4 regions of the Peribacillus sp. QJM3NY_7 genome follow, and region 1 is predicted to be linked to each of the others. Evidence: riboswitches for the same ligand, from Rfam matches in the RefSeq annotation. Region 1 holds a riboswitch; each other region holds the start of a gene.
The links. A riboswitch is a leader RNA that binds a small molecule or an ion and turns the genes downstream of it on or off. The one in region 1 is predicted to bind S-adenosylmethionine.
Positions count from the first base shown of each region.

Region 2: another riboswitch for S-adenosylmethionine. It lies ahead of AC0VX1_RS21270 (methionine ABC transporter ATP-binding protein); the one in region 1 lies ahead of AC0VX1_RS06960 (Fur-regulated basic protein FbpA).
Region 3: another riboswitch for S-adenosylmethionine. It lies ahead of mmuP (S-methylmethionine permease); the one in region 1 lies ahead of AC0VX1_RS06960 (Fur-regulated basic protein FbpA).
Region 4: another riboswitch for S-adenosylmethionine. It lies ahead of AC0VX1_RS11210 (Na+/H+ antiporter NhaC family protein); the one in region 1 lies ahead of AC0VX1_RS06960 (Fur-regulated basic protein FbpA).

Region 1 is NZ_CM149663.1:1,433,010-1,439,152, reverse strand. It holds gene AC0VX1_RS06980 (ABC transporter ATP-binding protein) at 1-1,312, shown strand, start outside; gene AC0VX1_RS06975 (DUF459 domain-containing protein) at 1,355-2,056, opposite strand; gene AC0VX1_RS06970 (GNAT family N-acetyltransferase) at 2,275-2,781, shown strand; gene AC0VX1_RS06965 (Spo0E family sporulation regulatory protein-aspartic acid phosphatase) at 2,850-3,044, opposite strand; gene AC0VX1_RS06960 (Fur-regulated basic protein FbpA) at 3,291-3,479, opposite strand; SAM riboswitch class I at 3,650-3,754, opposite strand; TPP riboswitch at 3,912-4,016, shown strand; gene tenA (thiaminase II) at 4,107-4,796, shown strand; gene thiW (energy coupling factor transporter S component ThiW) at 4,812-5,333, shown strand; gene thiD (bifunctional hydroxymethylpyrimidine kinase/phosphomethylpyrimidine kinase) at 5,302-6,108, shown strand; gene thiM (hydroxyethylthiazole kinase) at 6,105-6,143, shown strand, end outside.
Region 2 is NZ_CM149663.1:4,429,548-4,435,690, reverse strand. It holds gene AC0VX1_RS21290 (amidohydrolase family protein) at 1-682, shown strand, start outside; gene AC0VX1_RS21285 (hypothetical protein) at 785-958, shown strand; gene AC0VX1_RS21280 (nuclear transport factor 2 family protein) at 1,071-1,439, shown strand; gene AC0VX1_RS21275 (GNAT family N-acetyltransferase) at 1,512-1,979, shown strand; SAM riboswitch class I at 2,121-2,232, shown strand; gene AC0VX1_RS21270 (methionine ABC transporter ATP-binding protein) at 2,574-3,590, shown strand; gene AC0VX1_RS21265 (methionine ABC transporter permease) at 3,612-4,262, shown strand; gene AC0VX1_RS21260 (MetQ/NlpA family ABC transporter substrate-binding protein) at 4,284-5,156, shown strand; gene AC0VX1_RS21255 (M20 family metallopeptidase) at 5,190-6,143, shown strand, end outside.
Region 3 is NZ_CM149663.1:2,995,929-3,002,071, forward strand. It holds gene AC0VX1_RS14265 (asparaginase) at 1-449, opposite strand, end outside; gene AC0VX1_RS14270 (helix-turn-helix domain-containing protein) at 679-1,053, shown strand; gene AC0VX1_RS14275 (hypothetical protein) at 1,513-1,680, opposite strand; gene mmuM (homocysteine S-methyltransferase) at 1,979-2,941, opposite strand; gene mmuP (S-methylmethionine permease) at 2,931-4,325, opposite strand; SAM riboswitch class I at 4,409-4,511, opposite strand; gene AC0VX1_RS14290 (flavin reductase family protein) at 4,746-5,354, opposite strand; gene AC0VX1_RS14295 (alpha/beta hydrolase) at 5,373-5,981, opposite strand; gene AC0VX1_RS14300 (ring-cleaving dioxygenase) at 5,981-6,143, opposite strand, start outside.
Region 4 is NZ_CM149663.1:2,346,292-2,352,434, reverse strand. It holds gene AC0VX1_RS11220 (chromate transporter) at 1-317, shown strand, start outside; gene AC0VX1_RS11215 (chromate transporter) at 366-911, shown strand; gene AC0VX1_RS11210 (Na+/H+ antiporter NhaC family protein) at 1,064-2,380, opposite strand; SAM riboswitch class I at 2,571-2,678, opposite strand; gene AC0VX1_RS11205 (SOS response-associated peptidase) at 3,012-3,683, opposite strand; gene AC0VX1_RS11200 (hypothetical protein) at 3,743-3,898, opposite strand; gene hutG (formimidoylglutamase) at 4,222-5,178, opposite strand; gene ppsA (phosphoenolpyruvate synthase) at 5,647-6,143, opposite strand, start outside.

The DNA of each region.
Region 1 (6,143 bases):
AGCGGTATATATGCTTTTCATTAACTGGAAGCTTACCATTGTCCTTCTTATTACATTCCCTTTCATGTTCTATATCACAAGGGTATTCGGGAAACGCATCAGGATGTCATTTAGGTCTGTACAAAGTTCCGCAGGAGATGTCAGCAACCAGTTACAGGATTCGATTTCAGGAATGCGGCTCATTCAATCTTTTACAAATGAAGAATTCGAATCAAGGAGGTTTGCGGAGCGTAATCAGGAAAATATGACTGCAAACCTTAAGTCCGTTCGGCTGCGTTCCATGTTCGGGCCGATTATTGATTTATTGAACAATATCGGTCTTGTAGCAGTCATTGTGTTCGGTGCTTGGCAAGTAATGGAAGGTGAATTCACAATAGGATTAATCGTGGCCTTTCTCGCCTATTTGAGGTTACTGCAGAGTCCCGTTCGCAACTTTAGCCGGGTAATCAGCATTGTCCAGCAATCAGCCGCCGCCTTTGAGCGGATAACTGAAATATTGGAAACCAAACCTGAAATAAGTGACAAGGGAAATGCCATTGAACTCCATGCCATAAAAAAGAAAATTGAGTTTAAAAGTGTTGACTTTGCTTATGATGAGACTGTTCCAGTTCTCGGCAATCTAAACCTGACCATGAAAGCTGGTCAAGTAACCGCTCTGGTCGGCTCCTCCGGCGCAGGAAAATCGACCATCACGAGCCTACTGATCCGATTTTATGATCCGCAAAATGGAACGATTAAAATGGATGGACATAATATCAAAGATGTGTCACTGAAGTCATTACGGGGACAAATGGGAATTGTTTCTCAGGATATCATTCTATTCAATGGTTCCATCCGTGATAACATCGTGTATGGCAAACTTAATGCTACAGATTATGAAATCATCGAATCCGCCAAAGCGGCAAATGCGCATGACTTTATCTGTGCCTTTCCTGATGGTTATGATTCTCAGATCGGAGAGCGCGGAGTCAAGCTTTCAGGCGGACAAAAACAGCGCATTGCCATTGCCAGGGCACTTTTGAAAAATCCGCAAATCATCATTCTTGATGAAGCAACGGCGGCGGCCTTGGATACAGAATCTGAACATTTGATCCAGCAAGCCTTGTCACGTTTAATGAAAAAACGGACTTCAATAGTCATTGCACATCGTTTATCGACCATTCATGATGCCGATCAAATCATCGTTCTGGAAAAAGGGCAGGTTCTTGAAAAAGGAACACATGACCAGTTAATGCTAAACAACGGCCGATACAAGCAGCTCCATGACTTACAGTTCCCTCAACTAAGCGATATCAAATACCTAGCAACTTAGCAGGCAAACATGCACAGAAAGCCTTTCAGTGCATGTTTGGTTTCATTTGAAATCATAACTTTCCAAAACCCGATTCGCAATGAGCTGATACCCTTTTTCATTCGGATGTAACTTATCACTGAAATACTTTGTTTTCTTTTCATCTTCAAAAAGATCATTTGTAGGAATGAATAAAATCCTTTCATCTTTATCCGCTAATCCCTTTATTGACTCGTTATAATCGCGAATGTGCTTTTCAAGTTTTTGATTGTCTTTAATTGGGTTATATAGTCCTATTACCAGAATATCCGCTTTATCGTTTGCCTCTATCAGTGTTGATGTAATCTTTTTCAGATGGTTGATATATTCCCGTTTACCCTCATTGATTTTTCGGTCACTTATTTTCTCCAAGTTCCCGCCATTACTATTGATCAAGTCATTCGTTCCAATAAAAACAATGAAAGTATCGGCTTCATCAAGTTTCGTTTTAATTCGGTAATCATCTAGCTGTTTCATCACCCCATCCGTTTCCTGGCCTTTAATACCGTAATTCCAAAAACTCACTTTTTGCTCCGATTGGGGATTATTCAATTCATCTTCAAGGCCATCTATATATCCTTCCCCGTCCTTATCCCCTTTTCCATAGGTTAATGAATCTCCAAAAGCCATGACCCTTTGCACATCTTCCGACTCCGAGGCCTGAAATTCATATGCAGCAAAACATATAACCAGTACGATAATCAATATACCTGCCAATTTTTTCATTTGGTTCTCCTCTTGTTTTTTACTAGAAGTATTTAATCTTTTTCATACCCAAAAAATCTGCAGTACTAACATAAAAAAGAATTGTCAGATAAAGAATAAAGAGTGTATGATAATATAAAACTTTCAATGGATTGGGTTTCATTCAACGTCCCTAAAACCAAAAACGGGATTACCCTACATTCTGGAGATTGAATAAATGATAGTTAGGAGTTTAAATCATGGAAGAACACATAGAGTTTAGAGAGGCAGAACTATCTGATCTACCCAGAATTGTTGAAATATATAATTCGACAATTGCTTCAAGGATGGTCACGGCAGATACGGAACCTGTATCCGTCCAATCGAGGGTTAAATGGTTTGAGGAACATCATTCAGAAAGTAGACCGCTATATATCATTACTATAGAAGGGAAAACCGCTGGATGGATGAGCTTTCAATCCTTTTATGGCCGACCGGCATATAATTCCACTGCCGAAATCAGCATTTACATTGATGATTATTTCCGGGGAAAAGGAATTGGACAAATTTCGATTCGAAAGGCAATTGAATTGAGTCCAAAATTAGGTGTTAAGACTTTATTGGGTTTCATTTTCGCCCATAATACACCAAGCCTTAAGCTTTTTTCTAAATTCGGGTTTGAAGAATGGGCACATTTACCTCAAGTTGCCGAGATGGATGGCATTGAGCGGGATTTGATCATTCTAGGTAAACGTGTCGATATTTAAATATAATTCTTTAGAGCTATTGCCTTGAGCAGTAGCTTTTTTAGATTAATACAGGTTGAATTGCTAATTTAAAAATACCTATATGCTTCTTGAAGGGAAAAATATTCAGAATCTCTTTTACTTGCTAACGCATTCAATAGCATATCCAATTCTTGGCTGGCTTGTACAGTCTGCAGACTTGTTAAGCCGTAAATCGCTCCCAACTTTATCATTTCCTGTCTCTTCTCTTCTACTTTTTCTATAGTTACCTTACGGCAAGGCATCATAGCCACCTCCCATTTATTCAATATTTTTACACTTTTATCATAATGAAATCACTAGTTAAAATCAACTATTTTCCAGAAATTAAATGTGTTATTTTATAGGTCAAATGTGACAAAACACCTATTTTGTTATTTAATTATGTATAATTTGTGTCGTTTTCTAATAAACGCAAAAAAAGCATCCACTAGTGTAGACTGCGAATGCTTACATCATATCCCTTATTCAAAAATCCAAATATTGTATTACTATGTCATCCATTCAGAAGGTGACTCGTTATTAGGTCTATTTATAACAATCTTATATTCATCTTCAAGTACTTTTAATGGGGCATCATAAAGGTGCCTTTCATCAGAGGTTTTGTATACTCCATTGGCCAATAGCTCTTCAATGAGTTTTGCCTTCCTCTGTTCAATCCTCTTAAATAATTCTGCCATGTAAATGGCTCCTTTCCGTCCTAGTGCCTGCTTCTAGTTAGCTAAACTTTATCAACTTGTTTGATTTCACCAAATTATATATACCTTTTCTAGTATGTCACTAAACGTTATTTCCCAAAAATAAAAGCCCCTTCTAATGTAAGAAGAGGCTGACAGTGTCCGTTCGGCTCTTCTTATCTTCCAAGCATATGCTTGTTGGATTTAGCACAGTTCCCTAAACGGGTCCGCTGCCGAGGTTTCTTAGGGCCAAGTCCCTCCACCTCTCTGGATAAGAATTCAATATATAATGATGTAGAAATGATTCTATCCTAATAATCTTCAAAAGTCAATTACCTGGTTCTCCCTTTTTTCCTGGACATAAAGTGATTCCTCTTTCAAATACGGGTTGCATTTTCTTGTCTTTCTGATATGATGTCAGTAATTACATACAATTCACACCACTAGGGGAGTCTTTTTTAAGACTGAGATGGAATTAGTTCCGGACCCTTTGAACCTGAACCGGCTCATACCGGCGGAGGGAAGTGGATGATATCGTCCATTTTACAGACTATATCCATCTACCCCGTTCCGTATTCAGGAACGGGGTTTTTATTTAACAAAGGGAGCCATTCTATAGGAGGATGAACAATGGAGAATACAAAATTAGAAACATTCAGTGATAGACTGCATGCACGGGCAAAAGAGATTTGGAAAAGGAACCATTCACATGCCTTTGTCCAGGCAATTGGAAACGGCACACTTCCTGAAAAGAAATTTGCCTATTACCTGAAGCAGGACTATGTCTATCTCATGGATTATTCCAAGCTCTTTGCTTTAGGTGTCATCAAAGCCCATAACATCGAAACCATGGCAAAATTTGCGAGCATTTTAAATGAAACCCTTCAAGTGGAAATGGATATTCATCGGCATTATGCTTCCGAATTCGGGATCAGCTCCAAGGAATTGGAAAATACAGAACCTACTCCAACCACTCTAGCCTATACAGGTTACATGCTAAATGCAGCTCAGCATGGGACTTTGGCAGACTTGATCGCCTGTCTCCTGCCCTGCGCTTGGGATTATTATGAAATCGGTTTGCTATTAAAAGAACAAAATGGAGCAGCACTGGAAAACAATCGCTACGCAGATTGGATAAGGTCCTATTCATCTCCTGAATTCGGGGAAGCACACAAGTGGCTGATCGCTTTGTTGGAAGAATTGACGGAAGGCATGCCTGAAAAGGAACTTCTTAGATTAGAAAAGCACTTTTTGGTTACTTCCCGATATGAATATTTATTCTGGGACATGGTTCAAAATGAGCAGGATTGGCCTCTATAGGTGGTTGACATGAGGATGAACCCTATCAAGAAACTGACATTGACTGCCATGATCACGGCTTTAACGACGCTTACCAGTTCATTTATTTTCATCCCTGCAGGATTTGCAAAAATCTTTCCTATTCAACATCTGGCAAATGTCCTGACGGCGGTTCTATTGGGGCCTGCATATGCGGTGACACAAGCTTTTTTAGTTTCCATCATTAGAAACATGATTGGTACCGGTTCAATTTTCGCCTTTCCCGGCAGCATGATTGGTGCACTTTTGGCCGCCATCCTTTACCGAAAAACACAAAGCTTAAAATTCGCCTGTTTAGGGGAAGTGATCGGGACCGGCTTTCTCGGTTCCCTGGCCTGTTATCCGCTTGCCACCCTCCTATTGGGAGAAAAAGCTGCTCTTTTTGGTTTTTTACCGGCTTTTATGTTCAGTTCATTCGCAGGTGCGATTTTAGCTTTCATATTACTTAAAATATTGCTAAAAAATACTTATATGAAGGGGTTTTTTTATGAAAACAGCATTAACGATCGCAGGCTCTGATTCAGGGGGCGGTGCTGGAATACAAGCGGATTTAAAAACATTTTCTGCACATGGTGTATTTGGAATGTCTGCCATCACAGCCGTAACTGCCCAAAACACAATGGAGGTCCGTTCTGTACAGCCCATTGAAACAGCTATCATATCGGATCAAATTGCAGCTATCTTTGAAGATATTCCTGTCGATGCAGTAAAAATAGGCATGCTTGGATCAAAAGAAATCGTGGAAACGGTCGCTGCGTCCCTCAAAACCTTCATGCCTGCCATCGTTATCCTTGACCCTGTCATGATTTCCAAAAGCGGCCACCATTTGCTCGACGAAAAGGCCGTCTCTGCCTTAAAAATGGAATTGCTTCCGCTTGCAAATCTTGTAACACCCAATGTACCAGAAGCGGAAGTACTTACTGGCTTCCCGATTCGGACGAAACAAGATTTCTACAGGGCATGCATTTCGATACAAGAAATGGGTCCCAAAGCCGTTTTACTTAAAGGCGGCCATGCAGCAGGAAATCCAAATGATCTTTTTTATGATGGGACTGACTTCCACTGGATCAAGGGAGAGCGCATTCATACAAAAAACACTCATGGTACGGGCTGTACCCTATCATCCGCCATTACATCTAACCTGGCAAATGGACTGCCATTGCAAGTGTCGATCGAACAAGCCAAGACCTATATTTCCGAAGCGATACGCAATAGCTTTTCAATCGGTAAAGGTCATGGACCTGTCCATCATTTTCATTCATATTCAAAAAAAGAAAGGAGTGACTTATTATGAAGGTTTCTTCAGCCGATTTATTTATGAAGGTAAGA
Region 2 (6,143 bases), 2.5 Mb from region 1:
TGATTTGATGGTGCACATCCACGTATCGGAAACGGACTTTGAAATCCTCGACATCGAAAAACGTTACGGATCCCGTCCTGTCGAGCACCTCCGCCGTCTAGGCCTGTTCGATCAGCCCACCGTCATGGCACATGGTGTGGTCCTTAATGATGAAGAGCGGGCGATCCTAAAACAGCATGATGTTCGCGTTGCCCATAATCCAATCAGTAACCTGAAGCTCGGATCTGGGATAGCAGATGTCGTAAGCCTTCTTGATGCAGGCATTAAAGTGGGAGTGGCAACGGATGGCGTTGCCTCCAATAACAACTTCGATATGTTCGAAGAAATGAGGACAGCCGCATTACTGCAAAAAGGAATATATAAGGATGCCACAAAATTCCCTGCCCAAACAGCACTCGCCATGGCCACAAGAATGGGCGCCGAAGCGATAGGCATGGGTCATACAGGATCACTGGAAGCTGGTAAAAAAGCGGATTTCATCACCATTTACCCATATAACAAAGAACACCTGCAGCCACTGAGTGAAGCCTATTCGCACCTGCTCTATGCAGCGCGCGGAAATGACGTATGTGATGTATACATTGATGGAAAAGTGGTAGTGAAAGATGGCCGCTGCTTAACGATCGATGAAGAAAAAGTAATCGCCGAAACCAATCGTCTGCAAGGCACCCTATCAAGATAACACTGATGGGAAAACGACCGGATGCACAGAAGAAAGGAGCTGCCATTAGCAGCTCCTTTTTTTTATGGGTTGCGGGAGTAAATATTTAGAGGTAAAAAAGGAATGGCCGCTAGTATTGTGGAATCAATGGTTTACTTAGAAATCCGCTGTGAGTCCAGTTACGAAGTCAGCCAGCTAAAAATAGTAATAAAATGGGGACGGCAAAAACGGTTAAAAACGAGAAAATGCCGATGGCCGCAATATGAGCCAACTGCTAATCTGCAAGCAGCTGGATAAAAAAATTTAAATCGCATGGTTCATGAATTACTGAAAATCTACGTATTAATTATTCGCGATTTTCCAATTTCGTTGCTTCGAGGGAAATGGTTGATATAGGAGGACAAGATGAATGGACAGGGAATCTTCATTATTAAAAGAGCATTTGTATCAGCTGGAGGAGAAATTGTTAAAATCTGAAGTTCGTACATCTCCAGAAGAGCTTTCATCATTATTGAAAGATGATTTCTTTGAGTTCGGCAGTTCGGGTAACATATGGTCAAAAAGCGATTTTATGGGGCAAGAGGGAGCCGGAGCTGTGAACATGACCCTAAGTCAATTTGAGATGCATCCATTGTCTGATGATACCGTGTTAATTACATACCGGATTTTTGATGAAGATAAGCTGGAACATACCTTAAGAAGTTCAATCTGGAAATGTGCGAATGGAAGATGGCAGATGTTTTTTCATCAAGGCACAAAAACAAAAGGGCCCCTTTAAGACTTTTATTTATGAAAAAGAAAGTTTTCCCTGCTTGAAAACTATTTCACTAAAATGATAGGAGTGATGAAGTTGATCTTTCGTACCATTGATACGGACAAAGATAAAGATACTATCATTAAATTTCGGAAAGATTCCTTTGTTGTAAGTTTTGGAACTGATGCGGGTTTTGGAGATGAACATGCCTATCTGCAACGAATGGAAGAAAGGGTCCGCAAATTTCCGGATGGACAGGTGATCATTGAAAAGGACCAAGAAGCGATTGGACAAATGGAACTTCAAATTCGGGAGTACGAAGGAACTGAAATTGGCTATGTGAATCTATTTTATCTTATTCCCGAATACCGCAGTAAAGGCCTTGGCAAGGAATTGGTCCGCTACGCAGAAAACTTTTTCAGGCAATTTAATGTATCCGAATATCACTTAAGGGTTTCTCCGGATAATCAAAGGGCGATTTCTTTATATACGAATTCAGGCATGGTGAAGATAAGGGAAGAAAATGAAAAATACCCTGTATGGAGAATGAGCAAATCATTATAAAAGTAGAAATATAAAATATATTGATATAATAAAAAAGTATCGATTCACTATACTATGAAACTATTTATCGCGATGAAAAATATGGTTGACTTTAGCGAAATTAGAATATATAGTGAAGGACATAATTAAATATAACGTTAATTCTTATCAAGAGATGTGGAGGGACTTGGCCCTATGATACCTCGGCAGCGGGTTTTTACTTTTGTAAAAATACTGTGCTAATTCCAACGGACGAAAGTTTGAAAGATAAGAAGGAGCTTTTCTTAGATAATTAATTTAAGAGTTTACTCTTTTTTATGTCTAAAAGAGGCCTCTTCTGTCTGATGACGGAAGAGGCCTCTTTTGTTTATTCAAAATGTATATGGTTATTTGGAGAATGGGTGCAATTACTCGTGAGTTTCGCGCAATAATCGTGAGTTTGGCGCAGTTACTCGTGAGTTTCACGTAATTACTCGTGAGTTTGGTGCATTTACTCGTGAATTTTGCAGTTTTACTCGTGAATTTCGAAAATTAACTCTATCATTATGAAACGTTGCAAAGCTCTTCTCTCTGGATAAAGAATTCGTACAAATAAACAGCGTGGGGGGAGATTGGATGATTGAGTTTCAAAATGTCAAAAAGGTTTATCAAACAAAGAAACAGACTGTCGAGGCTTTGAAGGGCATTGATTTGACAGTGGAAAAGGGGGATATATTCGGGGTAGTCGGTTATAGCGGGGCCGGAAAGAGTACGTTAATCAGGTTGGTCAATTTGCTTGAACATCCTTCAGATGGTTCGGTGATTGTTGGTGGCAAGGATTTAACCAAATTAAGCCCGAAGGAATTACGGGCAGAAAAGAAAAAAATCGGGATGATCTTTCAGCATTTCAACTTACTAAACTCAAAAACTGTTTTTGATAATATTGCCATGCCGCTGGTATTATCGGGAACTCCAGCTAAGGAAATTCAAAAACGTGTAGGCGAGCTGTTGGAGTTCGTTGGCTTATCGAGCAAAGCAAAGAGTTATCCGGAACAATTATCCGGCGGGCAAAAGCAGCGAATCGGCATTGCGAGGGCATTGGCTACGAATCCATCGATCTTATTGTGTGATGAAGCAACGTCGGCATTGGATCCACAAACAACGAGTGCAGTTCTGCAGCTCTTAAAAAAAATTAATAAAGAATACAATATCACCATCCTGCTAATCACTCATGAGATGTCTGTCATTCGGGAAATTTGCAATAAGGTAGCGGTCATGGAGGGCGGCTGCGTCGTTGAACAAGGTTCGGTTTTCGAAGTTTTTGCCAAGCCGCAAACGGATATTGCAAAAAACTTCGTGAGAACGGTCATACATGACGAAATTCCACAAAGTTTCTTAAAAAGCATAGGGTCCCATATCCCGATTATTTGGAAAATTAATTTTATTGGAACTACTTCGGGTACTCCTTTACTTTCAACGATCTCGAAGAAATATGATGTTCATTTAAGTGTCTTATCAGCCAATATTTCTGAAATCCAGGAAACGCCTTTCGGGAATTTGATCATCGAAGTGACCGGGAGCAAAAATGAGGTCGACAAGGCTTATCAATATATTAAAGATGAGGGGATTCTCGTCCAGGAGGTGCAAGTATAAATGGGTAATACGCTTTGGGGTATGGAAATAACGGCAGAACAGCTGTCGACAGCTTTCGGTGACACACTTTATATGGTAGCCATCTCATTGATATTTTCCGGATTGATCGGGCTTCCGCTCGGTATCCTGCTTGTCATTACAAGAAAGGGTCACATCCTGGAGAATAAATGGATTTTTAATGTATTGAACCCGATCATCAATATCCTGCGGTCCGTTCCTTTCATCATCTTGCTTGTAGCACTCATTCCGTTTACAAGAATGATTGTCGGCAGTGCGATCGGAACGAATGCGGCCATTGTTCCGCTAATCTTTTACGCGGCTCCTTATATTGCCCGGCTTGTGGAAAACTCGTTGTTGGAAGTGGACAAAGGGATCATCGAGGCAGCTCAGGCGATGGGGGCGACAACATGGCAAATCATTTACCGCTTTTTGATTCCCGAGGGACTTAGTTCGTTGATCCTGACATTTACAACAGCGACAATCGGGCTTGTTGGATCTACGGCGATGGCAGGTGCCGTCGGTGCAGGCGGGGTCGGGGATTTAGCCTTGGCTTACGGTTACCAAAGGTTCGATACGATGACGATGATCGTCACAGTAGCGGCGCTCGTGATCATCGTTCAATTATTGCAATCCACCGGGAACTTTGTTTCAAGAAAAATAAGAAGAAGATAAAAATAACAGGAGGCAGGAAAAATGAAAAAAATCTTATTAACGATTATGGTATTGGCATTGGCCATCGTGGCTGCAGCATGCGGGAACGATGAGGGTGCATCAGGAAGTTCGGATGATGTAAAAACTGTGAAAGTCGGTGTCAGCAGCGGGGATACGAGAACATGGGAATACATAGTCGATTTGGCGAAAGAGGAAGGACTTAATATCGAACTGGTCACTTTCAATGATTATATCCAACCGAACCTTGCGTTAAGCGAAGGTGAAATTGATGCCAATTCATTCCAAACCGTCGCCTATTTCGATGAATTCGTTCAAGATCAAAATCTGAAATTGGAGGCCATCGGGTCGACTGTCATTGCACCTATGGGCCTTTATTCGAAAAAACATAAACGTCTCGAAGATCTTCCGGATGGTGCTACGGTAGCCGTTCCGAATGAAGCAACAAATTTTGGCCGGGCACTGCTCCTGCTTCAGGAAGCTGGATTGATTACATTGAAAGAAGAATTCAATGGATCGGGATCATTGGAAATCATTAAGGAAAATCCGAAAAACTTGAAAATCCAGCCTGTTGCTGCCGGCAATACACCGCGTCTATTGGATGATGCCGATGCTTCAGCCATCAATAATAACTTTGCCGTCGAAGCAGGCCTTACATTAAAAGATTCTTTATTCCATGAAAGTAAAACGGCGAAACCATATATTAATATCATTGCAGTTAAAAAGGGAAATGCCGATCGTCCTGAGCTGCAAAAATTAGTGGAGCTTTATCAATCGAAAGAAGTGGAAGCGTTCATTGAAAAAACGTTTAAAGGAAACACCATTCCTGCCTATGTTTCTGTAGATGAATTAGTGAATTATCAAGACGCTTGGACAAAACCAGCTAATGAAAAGTAATGGATGCATTCAAGAAAAAGGGGAGATTAAGACATGGCGAAAGAATCAGTGCTGAAGCAGCATAAGCAGATCATTGAAGATCATATCGACCTTCATTCCGAATTATATATCGAAACGAGTCAAGCCATTCATGCCAAACCTGAAATTGGGAATCAAGAGTTCTTCGCTTCGGATACATTAACCGGAATACTTCAAAATGAAGGATTTGAAGTGACCCGCAATATTGCCGGCCATGAAACAGGGTTCATCGCCAAAAAAAACTCTTCAAAGCAAGGACCTACAATTGCCTTTTTAGCCGAGTATGATGCATTGCCGGGTTTAGGCCATGCTTGCGGCCATAATATCATCGGCACAACGAGTGTGGCGGCAGGCATTTCCCTGGCCCAAGTACTGGAGGAAACGGGCGGAGAGGTGATCGTTTTCGGAACACCGGCTGAAGAGGGCGGGCCGAATGGAAGTGCAAAAGGAAGCTTTGTGAAGCACGGTCTATTTGATGGGGTGGATGCGGCCATCCTTATCCATCCTGCAGGAAAAACGGGTGTAACAAGTCCGTTTTTGGCTGTCGACCCCCTTGATTTTCATTTTTACGGGAAGTCAGCACATGCAGCAGCTGCACCTGAAGAAGGCGTGAATGCACTTGACGGGGTGATTCAGCTGTTCAATGGCATTAATGCTTTGCGTCAGCAGCTCCCGGCCGAGGTCAAAATTCACGGAATCATCACCAATGGCGGGGAAGCGCCTAACATCATTCCTGAATATGCTTCCGCCAGGTTTTACATTAGAGCAACAACATGGAAACTTTGCCAAGAAGTATCCAATAAAATACGTGCAGTTGCTGAAGGTGCAGCACTTGCCACGGGAAGCACGGTTAAAGTGGAACGTTTCCAAAATGAAGTGCTCGATTTTGTCATCAATCCAGTTCTGGATGAACTGCTAAAAGAAGAACTGACTCAATTAGGGGAAGCGGTGGCTCCTCGAAAAGAGAGT
Region 3 (6,143 bases), 1.6 Mb from region 1:
TGAATGACTCTGCCATCAAAAACAACATATACTCCTCCAATATCTTCACAAGCAAACCGGATCGCATCAGAGATATTCCTTTTGGCATCTGTCTTTTTAAAGGCAATCGGGACCTGAGAACCAGTAATGACGATTGGTTTCCCTAAATCTTGTAACATATATGAGAGCGCAGCAGAAGTGTAAGCCATTGTATCTGTTCCATGGGTAATCACAAAGCCATCGTAATCATGGTAGTGCTTATGGATGGATTGTGCCATTTCTGTCCAATCTTCCGGCTGCATATTTGTACTATCAATATTCATCAAAGGCTTACTATCAATCTGACATAGTAAATCCAATCCCGGTAGGTGGCCTAAAATTTCGTCAGCTTTCATTTCTGGAACAAGTCCATTTTTTCCTTCTAACGATGCAATTGTACCACCTGTAGTAAGCAACATCAACTTCTTCATTTTTGATTTTAACTTTTCCAATATACTACCCCCTAATAAGCCTCCCTGTTTCACTATCATTCTAATATCTCAGATAAGGATGTTTCCGCTGTAAATGTTCATGTAACGCGTACAACACATGTTATTATAGTCATGTTTCATAGTGAAATCAAGCGAAAGTTATTCATTACGCGTACACTTTTTTCAATATGATGTTATAATGGATTTATATAAAAGGAGAGTAATAATAATGATTTTAAATAGATTGACTACATTAAGGAAGTCCAAAAGATGGTCTTTGCAATATACCGCTGACAGGCTCGGAATCGCCAAAAGTACCTATGCCGGTTACGAATCGGGCCACCGCCGCCCTTCATTAGAAACGATTAATTTATTGGCAGGCTTATATGATACCTCAACTGATTACATTCTCGGTCGAGTGGAGTATCAATCTAAGGATATGGATAATGAGTCGCCTCAAGTCATGGAATTAACGGATTTACCAGATATGAAGCTAGCTGTAGATGGAATTTCCCTTTCTGAAGAGGAAACGATTCAATTTATCGCTTTTATTAGAGCTAAACGGGAAGTGGAAATAAATCGCGATAAACAAAATGAAACATAGGCAGACATTGAGTTTAAACTGGTATTTGGTAAAAGAACCGTACTTCTTCAGCAGGTTCTTATACTGCCTGACATGTTCATTATAATTGTAATATACCGCAGCTTTCATCAAATAGGATAGTTCGGTTCGCCCAGTTTGACGGTTGCACGTAATTATTTCTGTGTTTAGAAATTTAAATTTCATTAACTAATATATAGAAGATAGTCGGTTTTTTTAAAAAATCATCCATTTTCATTTTCTGTTGTCCTCTTTAGACTTATTCATTTTCCCTCTTTATCTATTTGCAATGAAAGAAAAAACATGGCAAAGATCATGGTTTCCCCCGGTGAATTAATCAAAAAAGAAGCAACATGAAGTGAGCGTTATGTCTTAATTCATGTGCTTCTATTATTGGAATCCTTAAAGAAATGGAAAATTCCTCAATATAATGTCTCAACAGATATGCTGCATTTCCATATTTTAAGGCATTTCATCTTCTTTTTCCCTATTCTTGAAAGCTTCATGAGTGACAATATCCTCAATCTGTTCATACTGGCGGCTGTGTTCCTTCTCTTCGCTAATTCTATTATTGGGTAAATTTCCTGGATGTCCTTTTTCTTTATGATTAAAATTTTTACCACGACTCATAACTCATTCTCTCCTTTCCATTCATTGTTTGTCTAGTTTTCCCAAGCACGAAAAAAATATGATTTAATTTCTCTTTTTACAGTTTTTGCAAAAGGGTTGGTTTACCTGTAATTTTCAGCTGATCTTGCGCGACTTATTTCTGAAGTGTCAAGAAATTAATTATTCAATCCTTTCAAATTACTCGAATCTGAATAAAGAGCTCAAAAAGAACAGGAACCGCCAGATTCCTGTTCTTTTTGTTTATAGGTTTCCCGACTACTTACATATTTAATAACAATATTTTTGATAACAAAAAAGGCTAGGAGAACGTTACCACGGAAGGTCGCCACTTTCTTGAAATGCCCGCAATATGATGAGGAGCGGTTCTGCAACATCCTCCAATTATATTTGCCCCCGCATGGTGCCAATCTTCAGATTTCACATCGAGCCTATTACATGATTCTGGACCATGCCATGTTTTAGTTTCTGGATTATATGATTCACCGGAATTCGGATAAACGATAATTGGTTTATTCGTGTTTGCACGCAACACCTGTATGGCTTCCGTGATAACTGATACAGGCGCACAGTTGATGCCAATTGCGGCAATTTGCTCACTGTCCCCAAACAATCTGGCACACTCCTCCAGCAATGTGCCGTCACTAATCGCTTTTTCATTTTTCAAAGAAAAGGACAGCCAAGCATAGACTTCTGGATAATCTTTCAATAATGAATGTAATACTTTTGCTTCTTGCAGGGAAGGAATCGTTTCAAATGCTAAAATGTCAGCTCCTGCTTCAATCAAAGCTGATATTCGTGAGCGATGAAATGCCGCCAAAGTTTCATCTGAAACACCATAATTCCCGACATACTCTGAACCATCTGCAAGATAAGCCCCATAAGGTCCAACTGATGCAGCAACCAATGGCTTAGGTCTAATCGTTTGAAATTCTTCCTTCCAAAATTCATCTCTTGCTTTTCTTGCTAGTAAAACCGTTTTCCTGATTAGATCCAATGCCTCTTTTTCTTGTATTCCGCGGAGGGCGAAACCTTCAACCGTTGCTTGATAGCTTGCCGTTATCGAACAGTCAGCACCAGCTCGAAAGTAGTCAGAGTGCACCTGGTAAATCACTTCTGGATTTTCAAGTAATACACGTGCAGACCACAGGGGATCGTCCAAATCACACCCATGACTTTCAAGCTCTGTAGCTAAAGCTCCGTCCAAAATCATAACTGAATGACCTTGTAAAATTTCTTCAATTGGGTTAATTTTATTTTTCATGGTCTACTCCTCTTTTCTTTATGGTTTGTGTCAGATAATAACTTCCATAGCAAAACAAAATAAACGGAATGCCACAATATAGTGCTATTCTTTGTGTAGGATCAAATGCAATTCCTATGCAAGAAGCAAGACATAGCATAAATGAAACGATTGGTACGAATGGATATAATGGTGTATGATAAGCCAAATCATTAACTGAGTTTCCTTCGTTTATATATCGTCTGCGAAATAGAAACTGTGACGCGCTAATACTCATCCAAACTATAACCACGGCTAGTCCAGAAATGGATACAAGCACTATATATACAGTATCCGGCGCAATAATACTCGAGAAAAGTGCTAAAACACCGCCCAGCATACTGAAAAGGACTGCATTCAAGGGAACACCCCGTTTTGTCAATTTTGCAAATATTGGTGAAATAGTTTTCTTATCTGCAAGTGACCAAAGCATCCTGGATGAGGCATATAGTCCTGAGTTCGCAGCAGACAAAATGGCAGTTAATATAACAAAGTTCATAATATCCGCTGCATATGGCACTCCAATTCGTTCTAGAACGGCAACAAAGGGGCTCTCTAATACGCTTGCATCCGAAACAGGCAATAATGCGGATAAAACAACGATGGTACCTACAAAAAAGATAATCAATCTCCATAATGTCATACGGATTGCCTTTGGAATCGTTTTTTCCGGATTCACAGTTTCTCCAGCTGCAACTCCGATCAATTCAGTTCCAGAAAATGCAAAATTCACCGCGAGCATCGTCATTAGAATGGCAAAAGCACCATTTGGAAATAAACCTGCACTTGTAACATTGGAAAATAACGGAGCTGATTGTGCGTTAATCATTGGAATGAAACCTATCATTGCCGCAGCTCCCAGAATAATGAATATTACAATAGCAAATACCTTTATAGACGCAAACCAGAATTCGGATTCAGCGAAAAACTTAACGGTCCACGCATTTAATGCCAAAACCAAAATGGCAAATAGAGCACTCCATATCCAGACACTGATTGATGGAAACCATCGCTGCATCAACAATCCTGCAGCCGTGAATTCCGAACCTAGTGCAACAGTCCAGGTTAGCCAATACAACCAGGCTACTGTATATCCTGTCCCTGGTCCGATGTATTTGGTTGCGTAACTATGAAACGCACCAGTCTCGGGCATATGCACTGATAGTTCACCTAGACATAGCATGACTAGATAAACCACTAATGCACCAATCAGATACGAAAGGATGGTTCCGAACGGACCAGCCTGTTGAATCGTATAACCCGAACTTAAGAATAAACCAGTTCCAATCACCCCGCCAAGCGATAGCATTATTATATGCCGTGCTTGCATTTGCCTTTGAAAATCATGCTTCCTTTTGTTATCCATTCTTACTCTCCTTAATCTTGCATCCAGAAAAAACGAAAACGCACTCTAAAAAAGAGTGCGTTACTGACAAATAAACACGTACGGTCTTATCTATCAAGGTTTCACCCCCTGGAATTAGCACAGTGTCTTTGTAGACCTGTTGCTGAGGTTTCATAGGGCCAGTCCCTCCACCTCTCTGGATAAGAAATTATTTTTTTATAACTTTATCAATCTATGAAAAATTTGTCAAGTTTTGTTTCGGAATGTTAAGACTTCCTTTAAATGCTAACGATCATGGCGTCTGCGGCATTAATATTAAAAGGTTGCTTATTTTTGGAACAGGCGCTAAGCATATTATAATGGCAAATAAAACTAACCGGGGTCATGTTGGTCTTAAAAATGGCAACATCTTAAAAGATGTCGCCATTTTTTTCTTTTTCCTTAAGGACGTTCTATTTCAAATAATTCCCCTAGTTTTGTATAAGTATGACCTGCTAATCTTGCTACAGGTTTTAGCCCATTCGGGTCAATACGGCCATTATGGTAAATATCTTGCTCTATATGATAGCAGACTATTTTCCCTATCAGTAAATCACAACCAGGTTCATTCTTGGAACCTGCCAATGGAATCGATTGCTCTAATGTACATTCAAAACGCACCTTCGCTTCTTCCAATCCTGGTACGGATACCCTATCACTAACAGCCAGCGTGAAATTAGTAAGACCCAATTCACTTTCTTCAGATGGGAGTTCCTTGGCCGTTCGATTTGCATCAGCAACATTATTTTCGTCAGTGATATGAACAACGAACTCACCTGTTTGAATTGCATTTCGGGCTGTATCCTTTGAAACTCCTTCTTTCCGTTGAACAGAAATGGAAATCATCGGAGGATTTGAACTGACTATGTTAAAAAAGCTGAACGGCGCTATATTGATTGTACCGGTTTCGGATTGTGTCGTAACCAGCGCTATAGGTCTCGGTATAATGCTTCCAGTCAAAAACTTATAATTATCCCGTTCAGTCAGACTTTCAGGGTTAACAGAAATCATCTTCATTCCCTCTCATTCTTATAAAAAGTTCTTTTGAAACCATGAACCTGCTGCATCAACCTCTGAACGTGTCAACTGATGACCATAATTTTCCCATTGAACTTCAACTGTTGCGCCAGCTTGCTGTAAAAGTTGATTAAGTTCTTCAGTTTCTTCTGCCGGGCAAATCGGATCGTTTTTACCTGCAGCTATAAATACAGGTATATCTGAAAGGGACGGCAAAGCAATCCCTCGTCTTGGAACCATTGGATGATGAAGAATCGCTCCTTGTAAGGCCCCCTCGTAATGGAACAGCAAACTTGCCGCTATATTTGCACCATTGGAATAACCTAATGCCACCACTCTGTCACGGTCGAAGTCATATTTTCCGGACGCTGATTCCAAGAAGTCATAAAGCTCCTTCGTTCGGAAAATCAAATCCTCTTCATCAAAAACCCCTTCAGCTAACCGTCGGAAATAACGGGGCATTCCATTTTCAAGTACATTTCCCCGTACGCTCAGTACGGACGAACCCGGTGAAACCATTTCGGATAATGGCAAGAGATCTGTTTCCGTTCCTCCAGTGCCATGTAACAGCAGTAGTAACGGAGCTTCTGGATTACTTCCTTTTTGAAAAATATGTTTCATCATTTATCCTCCTCTAGTACTCTCGGCACTGCCGGCAGTAACGTTTTTTCCATAACTTCCCGCTTTTCTTCCAACCATGGCGGCAGCATTAATTTACTGCCCATCGTTTCTTTCGTTTCATCATGAGCAAAGCCAGGTGGATCTGTGGCTACTTCAAAGAGT
Region 4 (6,143 bases), 910 kb from region 1:
ATTTTTTCATTCAGGATAATCCGAAGGTTGAATCCGCATTCATATCGATCAGAGCTTCCATTGTAGCCATCATCGCCTATGCGGCTATCAAGATAGGAAAAAACGCAGTTGTAGACAAATCAACTTTCTGTATTTTAATAGCAGGAATTCCCGTCCTCTTCTTTCTTCACCCTGTGATGGTTATATTAGCAGGAGCTCTAGCCGGTATTGTGACCATCTCCATTAAGAGAAAATTAGGTTACGATGTCAAGATGGACAAAAAAGATAGGAAAATAGAAGAAAATGATTTCGAACCTTTCATGGGTGCTGGCATATAGGTAACACAAAATAGGGACTAACTAATTTTTAAGAAAGCATGTGATGGAATGATGGAATTGTGGGAGTTGTTTAGCACCTTCTTTATTATCGGCTTTGTATCTTTCGGAGGCGGATACGCCATGATTCCCGTAATAGAATCGGAAGTCTCACAGCATGGATGGATGACAACGCAGGAATTCACCGATATAATCGCCATTTCCGGGATGTCCCCAGGACCTGTCACCGCCAATAGTGCCATTCTCGTTGGCTATTCGACTGCTGGGTTAGCAGGAGCCATATCATCTGCTCTAGGAATCTTGCTTCCTGCCATTATATTCGTAACCGTTATAGCCACATTTTTCAGTAAATTGAATCATTATCCAGTTGTTCAATCCATGTTTTATGGATTAAGACCGATTGTCACTAGTTTGATCATCTTTGCAGCGATCAGTTTAGCACTTTCCAATCATATGATAGCCGTGAACTTTTCATGGCATACGATAAGCTTATTAATCGTTTTTGGTTTATCGTTATTTGCCCTAATGAAATTACGCTGGCATCCAGCCTATGTAATTATTCTTTCCGGTTTAGTTGGTGTTGTCCTCTATTCATGACAGGTGTCTCACACACAACCATCATTAATTTGGACCGGAATTAAGCAGAAAAATTGAAAAGTGTGAGAAAACTTTATTATGTTTATGTATTTACCATACAGAAAACACCCTGCATCCAATGATTCAGGGTGTTTTGTTATTATATTCTCTTTTTAAGAGGTACGTTTCTTCATTTCATCATTTCCCGGCTGAAACCGTGGAAAACCAATCAGGATGGCAATGACGCCACAAAGTCCAATCAGGATTGGGTAATATGAATACGGCAAGATGCTTAACGGAGAAATTTTTGCTACCCCTGCTGCAACAAGCAGTTGTGCTCCATATGGGATCAACCCTTGGATACAACATGCAAAAATGTCAAGGACGCTCGCCGATTTCCGCGGATCAATCCCATACTTTTCAGAAATATTTTTGGCAAGTGGCCCGGCAATGATAATCGAAATCGTGTTATTTGCCGTTGAAAGGTTCGTTAAACCAACAAGCCCCGCAATGCTGAATTCCGCCCCTTTTTTCGATTTGCTATTTCGTGTCACTAGGTGGAGTAGATAATCGATGCCACCATTATGTTTGATTACGGCTACCATACCTGCAATTAAAATGGCAAGGAAGGAGATTTCATACATTCCCGCCATTCCTTCTCCAACTTTTTGAATGACACCCAACGGTTGATAACTACCATCAGCCAAGCCGATGATTCCGGCAAATACGATTCCGATGGAAAGGACCAAGAACACATTGACTCCTGCCAATGCAGTGACCAATACGCAAAGATACGGAAGAATCTTCACCCAATCATAAGACTGTTGGGAAATGTCAGCCTGTTCACCCATCGTTAAAATTCCTAGGATGGCACATGTGATGATGGCTGCAGGTAAAACGATGAAAAAATTCACTTTAAACTTATCCTTCATTTTCGTTCCCTGAGTTCGGACAGCAGCGATTGTCGTATCTGAAATGAATGAAAGGTTATCCCCAAACATCGCACCACCAATAACGGCTGCCATTGAAAGGGCAAGTGAAATATCAGTTTGTTCACTAATCCCTACCCCGATAGGTGCCAGGGCTACGATCGTTCCCATGCTTGTCCCCATGGATAGAGAAATAAAACAAGCGATGATGAAAATCCCCACCATTAATAGATTTTGGGGGAAAACAGCTAAGGCAAGATTCACGGTTGATTCAACTGCCCCCATGCCATTGGCAACTTCGGCAAAAGCGCCGGCCAAAAGGAAAATGATAACCATTAACATAATATTGGCGTCCCCGGCACCTTTACAGAAGATATCAACCTTTTCATTGAATGTCTCTTTCCGATTCATCGCCAATGCAGCTGCCGATGCAATGGAAATCGCTACAATCACCGGAAATGAATAAAAATCTTTAGTGATGATTCCGGATCCAATAAATAAAATTAAAAATACGACAAATGGGATCAATGCCCATGGATTCCCTTTATTGTTTGCACTCATGATGTACACCTCTTTTTATTATTCCCGCGACATGTGTCACAGCTCTTATTCTATTAACAGTTTTCGCAAATAACTCCAATTTGAACCTACCTGATTTTCCAGTCATGGAGCTGTAGCAAAAAACTGGCATAAAAAAAGACCCCTTCTATTTAATAACAAGAAGAGGTCTTTTAATTTATAAAAAACACCCTCCTTATCTTTCAGGCGAAAATCAGCCTGCTGGATTTGGCACAGCACTCCATTTAAGTCCGCTGCCGAGACATCTTCGGGCCAGTCCCTCCGTCTCTCTTGATAAGAAGATTACATTATATAATTATTTAAAAATTACGATGCCTGCCAGAAAAGTACCACGCTGGAAACTTGCCTGAGTTCCTGACATCGAAAGTCGTTTTGAAAAGCAAATATAACAGTACAGCATTTTGTCTATTTTCGCAAGGGTTAATTTTTAAAGTGTTTCACATGCACTCCTTACTGTTTATAAAGAGATCTAAGTTGATTGGAGCGGGTGTGCGAGACTCCTGGGGGAAAAGCGAGTGCCTGGAGGCGACGTCAAATTGTAAAAACCATAAAAAAATGTAGACAAACTCGATTTTCACCGAGTTGTCTACATTCTGAGAGGCCTAATGAACTCTCAACAAACTTGTTGGATTAGGTTAGGTGTATTATTTTTAGTCGAGTTTACATCAGTCGATACTTCAAATGCTTCCATCTGTTCCGAATCGAATGATTTTAAATACTGTTGCAGATATGCAGGATCATTAATGGAAGGATTCAACCAATCTTTTTCATCTTCTGGTTTTAGGATGACAGGCATGCGGTCATGAATGCTGGTCATTAGCTCATTTGGCACAGTTGTTATAACAGAGCACGAATAGATGCTGATGCCTTCAGGAGATTTCCAGGATTCCCAGAGACCGGCCATTCCAAATGGAGCATGATTCTTCAGTTTTATCCGCATCGGTATTTTTCTTTCTGGTGTCTTCTTCCATTCATAAAAAGAGTCAGCGATTATCAAGCATCTCTTCTTCTTATACGCATTCCTGAAGCTTGCTTTCTCAGCAATGGTTTCCGCTCTGGCATTGATCATTTTGTAGCCCGCTTTTTCGTCTTTTGCCCAGAAAGGAATGAGTCCCCACCGAAGATATCCAAGCCGGTTCCTTACCCCGTCATTAATGACGGAGAGCACGGATTGGGAGGGAGCAATATTGTAGCTGAATTGGTATTCCTCATCAAATGACCCTTGGATATCAAACCGTTCTTTTATTTCTTCTATGTCAGTGAAAAGAGTGAAACGTCCACACATAATATCGCCACCGTATTAAGATTTATTACAGTGTATCAAATGGAATGGGCAGGCACAAATCAGCTTTCTAAAATCTTGATATCAGTAAATGGTTGATTAAATAATTCGCTGGAAATCAAAAGAGTGCCAAGGACTTCTCTTTCATCTTCAGCTTTAATGATTTCCGACAAAATTAAGGTACTGCCATTCCTGACCGTTACTTTATATTCATTCATGGAATCCCTCCTCAAAAGGCTAGATGGTTGTTATTATAAACCAAAAACCCACAAGTATCAGTATTGAACTTAGCAGAGGCATGGAAAATCCACATGCCTTTATACTTTAAATGGTTAGTCGAACGAAGCAATGCCAAGGACCATGAATCCTTGTGAAGGAGGCGCAAAAAACTGTCCATGAATGATTCATGGACAGTCTGGGGGCTTTAAAGGTTTTTCGCTTCAATATTGAAGATAACATTAAGGAAAGCCCCAACAGTCGATACGAAAAGAAACGCTCTTTCTGGGAAGACCGAATTGGAGTTGCCGCCATCCCATGTCCATTATTTAAAATGCAGCAAAACCTCATTTATTAAATGCCCTGCCAATGTAACGGTCTTATTATTTTCGTCCAATGAAGGGTTCACTTCAGAGATATCAAATGAGAGGATCTTTTCATTCGATACGATATGCCTAATAATGGCACGGACCAATTTCGGATCCAGTCCAAACGGCGATGGTGCACTTACCCCAGGTGCGTAGGCTGAATCAATAACATCCGTACATAATGTAAGCATGATATAGTCACTTTCCTTAGCGAATTCATTTATCCTCCGCTTCGTTTCATCCATTTCGTATAATGACAAATCTTCTTCCAATATGTAGTCGACATTACTCCTCTCCGCAGTTTCAAACAGTGCCTTCGTATTCCCCTGCTTCTGAATTCCGACACATAAATAGCCACAATTTTGATCTTCGTCCAAAATCTGCTTAAACATCGTGCCAGATGAAGTTTCATTTTCATAAGGTCTCATATCAAAGTGAGCGTCAATATTAATAATCCCTAGTCTAGCTTTTGGTCCAATGGATTTCCTAATCCCAAGATAATGGCCATACAGGGTTTCGTGACCTCCCCCAAGTATGATAGGAATCGCTTTACTCTCCAAAATCCGGGCAACAGCTGATCCCAGTTGAGATTGGGCGGCTTCCATCTCTGTACTTTCACATATTACATCGCCAGCATCCACCAGCTCGGTTTGGGAAGGTAAATGACAAGGTAATTTTGCCAACGATTGCCTAATATGATCAGGACCCTCGGCAGCACCAACCCTGCCTTTATTCCTTTTGACGCCTTCATCACATTTAAAGCCAATCAGTCCAAAAGTTCGTGATGCATTGGAAGAGGTGGCTAATTCCGAAATGGGTGCCAAGCGCACTCTTTGGTGGTATCTGAAGCTGTCCAGGTCAGTTTGGGAATCAATTCTTCCATTCCAATATTTTAAAGTCGGGTGAGTATACATAATTTCTCCTTTATTTTAAAAATTCCGAAATATCTTTCTTAAAAATTATAATAGAGATAATGTATAATTACCAATACAAAAATTTAATATTTCTATAGAAGGTCAGCGTACATTTATGATATTGACAGATATATCTGTTGGAGAATATCTTCCTTGTATCCGTTTGACATTGCTGCTCAAGCCAGTAGATTTAGCAAGGGCGTTTCGATTTTGCCTATAAATAAAATCCACAAAAAGCCCAATTTCTCGGTGTTGTAAAGAGAGAAATTGGGCTTTGGCATCATATAAAAGCGACCTTTAACAGAAGGCCCGATCTCAAGTTGATCTTACTAAACTTTAGTATCAATTTTCAGTTACTGCCCCCTTATATGACCTAGTGACAGGGGGCTTGCCAAAAACCGCAAAGCATCATGATTTCAATGATTCTCCTAATTCGAATGTTCTTCTTTATGATAGAAATGTAATGAATTATAGTATTTCTATATAACCTTCTGTTCCATTTACTCGAATACGTTGCCCATCTTTTATCAGCTTGGTGGCATATACCACACCGACAACGGCAGGTAAGCCATATTCACGTGCGATGACTGCTCCATGGGTCATCAGCCCGCCAACTTCGGTGACGAGTCCTTTTATGGATACAAATAATGGTGTCCAGCTAGGATCGGTGAAGGTTGTAACCAGTATATCTCCATCTTCTAGATCTGCATCTTCCATGTTTAGGATGACGCGTGCTTTGCCCTCTATAATTCCGGAAGAAACCGGTAGACCTACAATAGCCTCGGCCATGAGATTGTCTCGTTTATACTCCCCTACAATGACTTCACCATCAGACGTGATAACACGTGGTGGAGTAAGTTTTTCATATAATCTGTACTCGTCTTTTCGTTTGCTGATAATCTGGTAATCTAGTTTATTTGTGCGTACGACTTCATGAAGTTCTTCAAAAGTAAGATAATATATAT